3 regions of the Mucilaginibacter sp. 22184 genome follow, and region 1 is predicted to be linked to each of the others. Evidence: riboswitches for the same ligand, from Rfam matches in the RefSeq annotation. Region 1 holds a riboswitch; each other region holds the start of a gene.

Region 1 (2,203 bases):
GATGTAATCGTTTTTCCAGATGTTGCGGCCATCAATAACACCTACCGACAGGCTCAGTTTTTCGGGCAGCAAGGTAAGCACCTCATCCAGTTGCTGCGGGGCACGTACCAGGTCGATATGCAGGGCGCTTACCGGCAGGTTTACGGCCAGCTGGGTATTATCCTTCAGACTTTCAAAATAAGTGGTAAGCAGTATTTTGATACCCGGAGTATTTTTGTTGATCTCGTTGTAAGCGTATACAAAGGCGTCTTTTTCGGCCTGGGTCAAATCAAGCGCCAGGAAAGGCTCATCTACTTGTACCCAAACCGCGCCATACTCTTTCAGGCGTTTCAATACTTCGATATAAACAGGCACCAGTTTTTTGATCAGATCGATCTTATTAAAGCCTGCTTGTTTCTCTTTACCCAGCAACAGGTAACTTACCGGACCGATCAGCACCGGTTTTGGTGTAGTACCGGTATGTTGTTTAGCCAGCGTAAATTCATCAAATACTTTTTCTGAAAACACCCGAAACTGCTGGTTTTGTATAAACTCGGGCACAATGTAGTGGTAGTTGGTATCAAACCATTTGGTCATTTCCATGGCGGTTACATCCAGGCCATCTTTCTGGTAACCGCGAGCCATGGCAAAGTACAGGTCGATCTCGGTATTGGCTTTGTTTTGGGTTAAAACAGGGGTGTAACGCTCAGGGATAACACCCAGCATGAGCGAAGTATCCAGCACCTGGTCATAAAAGCTAAAATCGTTACAGGGAATCAGATCGATACCGGCATCAACCTGGGTTTTCCAGTTGCTGATCCTGATCTGGCGGGCAACGGCAAACAGCTCGTCGCGGGTAAATTGGCCGGCCCAATACGCCTCACTGGCCTTTTTAAGTTCACGGAGGGCACCTACACGAGGATACCCGAGATTGTTTTTGAGCATACGCATAAAACTTTTTTGGTTAAACATTAAATTGAATTAATGCTCCTTACGGTTTTCGGTATGCTTTCGGGAAATGGTAATAAAAGGCAAAAGCACAACAACGCGCAGGCCGCTAAAAAGGGGCGCCGGCGGTTATCCTTTTTCTTTGACTACTGCTTCAAAACGCGAAAGCATTGTCTTTTATACAATAGGGCAAGTATCCTGGCTTGTAATATTGTTGCCGTCCTTCTCATTCCGTTTGGATGGAATAATGGACCTTACCGGCAACAACTTTTTGTATTACTTACAGTTGCGCGACAGCCCGCGATTTACACACGGTTCCTTTTTAATCCCTGCCCTCCACAGGCAGGAAACCATATTGCTGAAAAAAAGTAAAGAACTTTATTACAACAAATATAGGCTTTAATGGAACACGATAATCAACGTACGCAGGAAATTGCCATAGGACAAGTTTTTTAGATGTGCAAATTACAAATGTGCAGATGTGCAAATGTTCTGCTGTCAATAATGATTACGATTTCCCCATGTTGGCATATCCCCACGCTTTCATGGCATCAATAATAGGCAGTAACGTTTGGCCATGCTGGCTGATATGATATTCAACCCGGGGTGGCACTTCGGCAAAAACTACTCTTTCCAATACGCCGTCTACCTCCAATTCACGCAATTGATTGGTGAGGGTTTGCTTGCTTATTTCGGGGATGCCTTTCTGCATTAAGCTGTATCGGTTGGTTCCGTTCCTGATCAGGTGAATGATCACCGGTTTCCATTTGCCCCCAATAATATTCATACAATAGGTTACCGCGCAGTTGGTTGGGTTAAAATTTTTTGTTTTACGGGTGATCGATTTTGCCATTAGTCTAAAATTATTGCCTAAGCATATAAATATAGTCTTTTGCCGATGATCAGCAAAAACCGGGACATTTGCCAGCGATAAAAACAAATAATATGACCAAGAACTCAGAAATATCAGCTATAAAAACAAACCCGGTTCCGGGTGTTAAAAGTTACCATTTTGAATCATTTAATCTGTTGGTTATTACAGATGGAGATGTAGAATATGATAACGGCTGCTTTGCTCCCGGTATACCACCTGCAGAACTGAAACAGTTACGGGAAAACCACAATAACCTGACCGCGCACTTTATGCTGCCTCATAATATTATGGTATTCACATCACCGGATAAGACCATCATGATCGATGCAGGCAACGGTGACAAAGCCAGACCCGGCGCTGGTAAATTAGCAGGCAATCTGTATGCCGCCGGAATTAAACCCG
Region 2 (2,203 bases), on a different contig from region 1:
GGCTGAAAGTATTGGCATACTTACCACTAAGCATCAGACTGTACCTGTCGCCAAAATTTTTGTTGTAGGTAGATTGCATAAAGATATCCCTGTTCCACAAGCGCTCATCCGAATCAAATTTATTGGATACAATGGCGGCCGGTAATCCCCTTGCCGAATTATACAGATACCCTTTAACTGCCCATTTACTACTATCCGGCAGCTTTCCATTTAGCCCGAGCTCTGCCCGTTGCGCGGTGATATCGCTGTTTTGCCGCACGGCTGTAGTATCATAAACACCATTAGTATAACGGAATTTGTTGCGGCCATTGGCATGTACAAACTCTGTACTGAAGGTACTGTAGGTATTATCACTCAGCTTATACTGCCAAAAGAATGACGGATTAACCAAACCTGATGAACCGGTTTTAAAACTCACTTTACCAGCAGAACGGCTACTATCCTCAAAATGCGGCTGACGCGAGGTAAGGCAAATAGCGCTCCCGGAGGCAAAGCCCTTGGCCGACTGAAATATGGTACCCTTTTGCGCATTGTAAAGGGCTATTTCATCAATGTTATCCAGCGAAAACTTACCCAGGTCAACCTGGCCATTTTGCGAATTGCCAAATTCGACACCATCATAAAAAACACCTACATGATTACTACCCAGACTGCGCACATTAATGGTTTTGAGACCGCCTACGCCGCCGTAATCCTTCAATTGCACACCTGAGAAATAACGGATGGCATCGGCCACCGAAAAACTATTCAGCTTTTCCAGCTCCGCTCCTTTGAGTATTTGCAGTGGTGTTGCCGAAGTATTACGCGAAGAAATCCGGCCTGCACGAACGGAAACCTCTTTCAGATGGTGACTTTTAACAGTATCTGCTGCAGGTTTATGGCGACTGGTATCCGCCACCTGCGCCTTAGCGTTACCACAAAACAGGCCCCATACCGCTGTAAGGCAAATAAAAAAAATCGGGAAGCACAAATATTTGTACAAGTGTTGCAATACGTTCTGTTCGTGAAAAAATTAAACAAACAGCCAACAGGGTACCATCAATGGAAATACGCAACAACGTGAGGTATCTTCATTCCAGCTTCAATCCCCGAAAGCTATGAATACATATCATGCAATGGCAGGTCTTCTGACTTACTCCCCGCTTACCCGGCCTTCCCGTCGCGATCATATCGAAACAGTGGCTATAGAATGGATAGCGGTTAACAGAGCTTACAGCTGCGGGACAGTTCCGGAATTACACCGGATTCCCTTTTAATCCCCAAATCATAAAGGCCTGGGGAACCAAAAGCGAGGCAAATATAGAAATAAAAAGCACAAGGACTTTGATGTTTTGGTATGCCGCATAGATAGCATAATTTTCAAACAGGATACCATACCTAATTCATCAACGAAAATCATGCGGAGCAAAACAATAAAGCTTTCATTCAATTATAAAATTTATATAATTGAAAATCTATAGTTTATATCTACTATTTAAATTTTTTATTTTGTAAATTTTTATCTCAATGCTTGTTCAGTTTTTCTTCAATACGTTTTTGCAATTGCTTTTTGTACTCATCATCCAGCTTCAATTCGCTGATCTTTGCCGGATGGAACAGCTCGCACACCATTTTATTGATCATGGAGCTTTGCTGTTCAAACACCCTGCATACCGAGCAGCCGGCCAGGTGGATCTTCAATTCCAGCTTTTCGCGAAGTGTTAAGTGGTCAATCAGCTTCTTCTCAATTAAACGAGTGGCTTTGCGACAGTTGTACGCTATTTTTGTCAATTCATCCATATTCCTCCCCTATTTTAGATTTATACTATAGAGTTAGTCGTTCTGCATAACAGTCCCTTACAATTTTTGAAAATAGTTTCTTACTCCAAGAATCGTTATTCGCAAAATCCTTGCTCTTTGCTCCCAAAGTCCCCCAAATCCTTGCTCCCAAAATCCCTACCTTTGCAGGCAATGGATTATTTCAAAAGGCTCCTTGATCTGCTGAATAAAGAAAAAGAGGAGGACCGTAACGCTTATCTTAAACTAACCGAAAACTCATCAGCTGCCGACCGCCGGGCACAAGGACTTAGCTGGTATCCTATAGCCATTCGTGGAACCGAGCCCGGCCGGGGCGATTATATCAATGTAGAGGTTGAACGAACTACACATAAGGACCTGGCTCACCAGTTGCGTTTTGGAGTACCTGCAGCCCTGTTCTCCAATC
Region 3 (2,203 bases), on a different contig from region 1:
TAATGCCTTTTTGCGGTATACCACTTGGTTTCCATCGTAAAAAGTAATGGGGTTGGTATGTCTTGTGTTTTCTCCGGCATCGCCTACGGCCAGCCGACCCACAATACGGGTATGATATAACTGGTATTTTTTTAGTTTGCGATTGATCTCTTCACGGCCAACAAATTCATACAAGCGATTGAAAGCGTCGTTATCACTTACCAATAAGATTTTTTTAATATAATTCTCTATACTGGGTAGCCCATTTGCCGATGAGGTATCTGTTTTTACCCTAGTCTGTTTGGCAAAGGCGCTGTCGGTGATCATAGTTGATCTTGTGGTTAAGCCTTTAACATGTAATTCGTGAAGTTTTTCCAGCGCGAAAATGGCTGTTGGTAGTTTAACTGTACTGGCAGGATAGAAATAATGTTTAGCGTTAAGTCGATAACTGTATGACTTAAAATGCGGTGTGTTGTTTTTATCTCGGTCGATTTGCGTATACAATATTTGTACCTCATTTTGGGTAGGATGGCTCAATATCTTACTAAATAGCTCCGGATGACTTTGTAAAAGCTCTTTCAGGAAAACAGTATCAGGTTGCTGAGCAAAGCTGGATATGGCGATTACCAGCAACAGAAATGTAATGTACGGTTTCATTATCATAAATATACAGATTGTTACTTTGCGATTGCTCATACTTAGCTTACTTTTGTTGCGCTTTAGGTTTCATACGGTTTATTACTGTAAATGAATTAAAAGGGAATACGGTGAATAATCCGTAACTGTCCCGCAGCTGTAAGCTCTTTAACCATTGCCCACTCTTATGGCCACTGTTCTGAAAAGAATGGGAAGGCCGGGCAATTTGGGGAGCAAGTCAGAACACCTGCCCAAGCACTTATAGTATTCATAGCTTTCGGGGATTGAAGCTTGAATGTGAATGCCCTTCATTGAGTGTATTTTCATTTGCCCTGATCATATATTGGATATAGTATAAGTTGATAACAAGCATTATTTAATTATAACAGGTTATATGGACAAACTTTACTTTAAAGGTATTTTAGGAATTGGATTATTGCAGGCTACATTGCTGGTAACCACAGCACAAGCGCAGGATACTACGCGATTGCTTAATGATGTAGTGGTTACCGCTACCCGCTCACCAAAAAAACTATCTGATATAGGCAGGGTAGTTACCGTGATCCCGGCCGAGCAGATTAATCGCTCACAGGGGAAAACCTTACCCCAATTACTAAATACCGTTCCGGGACTTACATTTTCGGGCGCCCAGAATGCGCCGGGTATCGCTACATCCATTTATCTGTATGGAGCATCTACAGGAAACACGTTGATATTGATTGATGGTTTCCCAGTGAACAATGCAGCAGCCATAGACGGCAGTTATGACCTGAACGCTTTTTCATTGGATCTGATAGATCATATCGAGATTTTAAAAGGAAGCGGATCAACTTTGTATGGTTCAGACGCTGTGGCCGGTGTTATCAATATCATTACCAAAAAAGGAAACGGGCAAGGACTTAAAAGTAGCCTGCAGCTAATGGGTGGTAGTTATAATACCTTCAAAGAGTCGGCTTCATTAAATGGAACGGTAAACAAAACGGGAGTTGCTGTAAATATTTCCAATTCCGATTCAAGAGGTTTTGCGGCAGCAACAGATACAACGGGTAAAGGCAATTTTAAAAAAGATGGCTTTCATCAGCGTTCGGCGAGTGTAAATATCAATCAGGCAGTTTCCAGGAATTTCAGCCTGAATGGAAACCTGCAAACAAGCTATACATCAGGTAATTTACCCTACGGAGCATTTACCGACGATCAAAATTATACTTACAACAATACGTTTTTGTTTGGAGGTTTAGGGGCTAAATTAATATTGCCAAAAGGGTCGCTGCGTTTCAATATATCGCAAAATACAGTTTGGAATAATTTTAAAAACTTTCCTACCGACAACGATTCTACCCACCAGATAACTAAAAATATTGGGCGTATTACCAATGCCGAAGTTGTGTTGAATCAAGAATTAGGTAAATATTTTGACATAACCAGTGGGGTAAGTTTTAAATATAGCAACACTACCCAATATAGCTTATATGAATCAACAGGTTATCATCCCGGAGCCAGTACTATCGCCGATAATTTGGCTCATAATAATATATTCAGCGCTTATACTTCTTTGTTTTTTAAAGCTGATATTTTTCACATGGAACTG

What was found. A riboswitch is a leader RNA that binds a small molecule or an ion and turns the genes downstream of it on or off. The one in region 1 is predicted to bind cobalamin.
Region 2: another riboswitch for cobalamin. It lies ahead of ACTJKG_RS14510 (TonB-dependent receptor plug domain-containing protein); the one in region 1 lies ahead of metE (5-methyltetrahydropteroyltriglutamate--homocysteine S-methyltransferase).
Region 3: another riboswitch for cobalamin. It lies ahead of ACTJKG_RS12190 (TonB-dependent receptor plug domain-containing protein); the one in region 1 lies ahead of metE (5-methyltetrahydropteroyltriglutamate--homocysteine S-methyltransferase).

Annotation. Positions count from the first base shown of each region.
Region 1 is NZ_JBQEPI010000004.1:248,821-251,023, forward strand. It holds gene metE (5-methyltetrahydropteroyltriglutamate--homocysteine S-methyltransferase) at 1-924, opposite strand, end outside; cobalamin riboswitch at 1,099-1,297, opposite strand; gene ACTJKG_RS10940 (winged helix-turn-helix transcriptional regulator) at 1,436-1,780, opposite strand; gene ACTJKG_RS10945 (MBL fold metallo-hydrolase) at 1,873-2,203, shown strand, end outside.
Region 2 is NZ_JBQEPI010000006.1:113,889-116,091, forward strand. It holds gene ACTJKG_RS14510 (TonB-dependent receptor plug domain-containing protein) at 1-970, opposite strand, end outside; cobalamin riboswitch at 1,101-1,303, opposite strand; gene ACTJKG_RS14515 (hypothetical protein) at 1,504-1,779, opposite strand; gene ACTJKG_RS14520 (AAA domain-containing protein) at 1,951-2,203, shown strand, end outside.
Region 3 is NZ_JBQEPI010000005.1:39,993-42,195, forward strand. It holds gene ACTJKG_RS12185 (serine hydrolase) at 1-636, opposite strand, end outside; cobalamin riboswitch at 684-884, shown strand; gene ACTJKG_RS12190 (TonB-dependent receptor plug domain-containing protein) at 1,010-2,203, shown strand, end outside.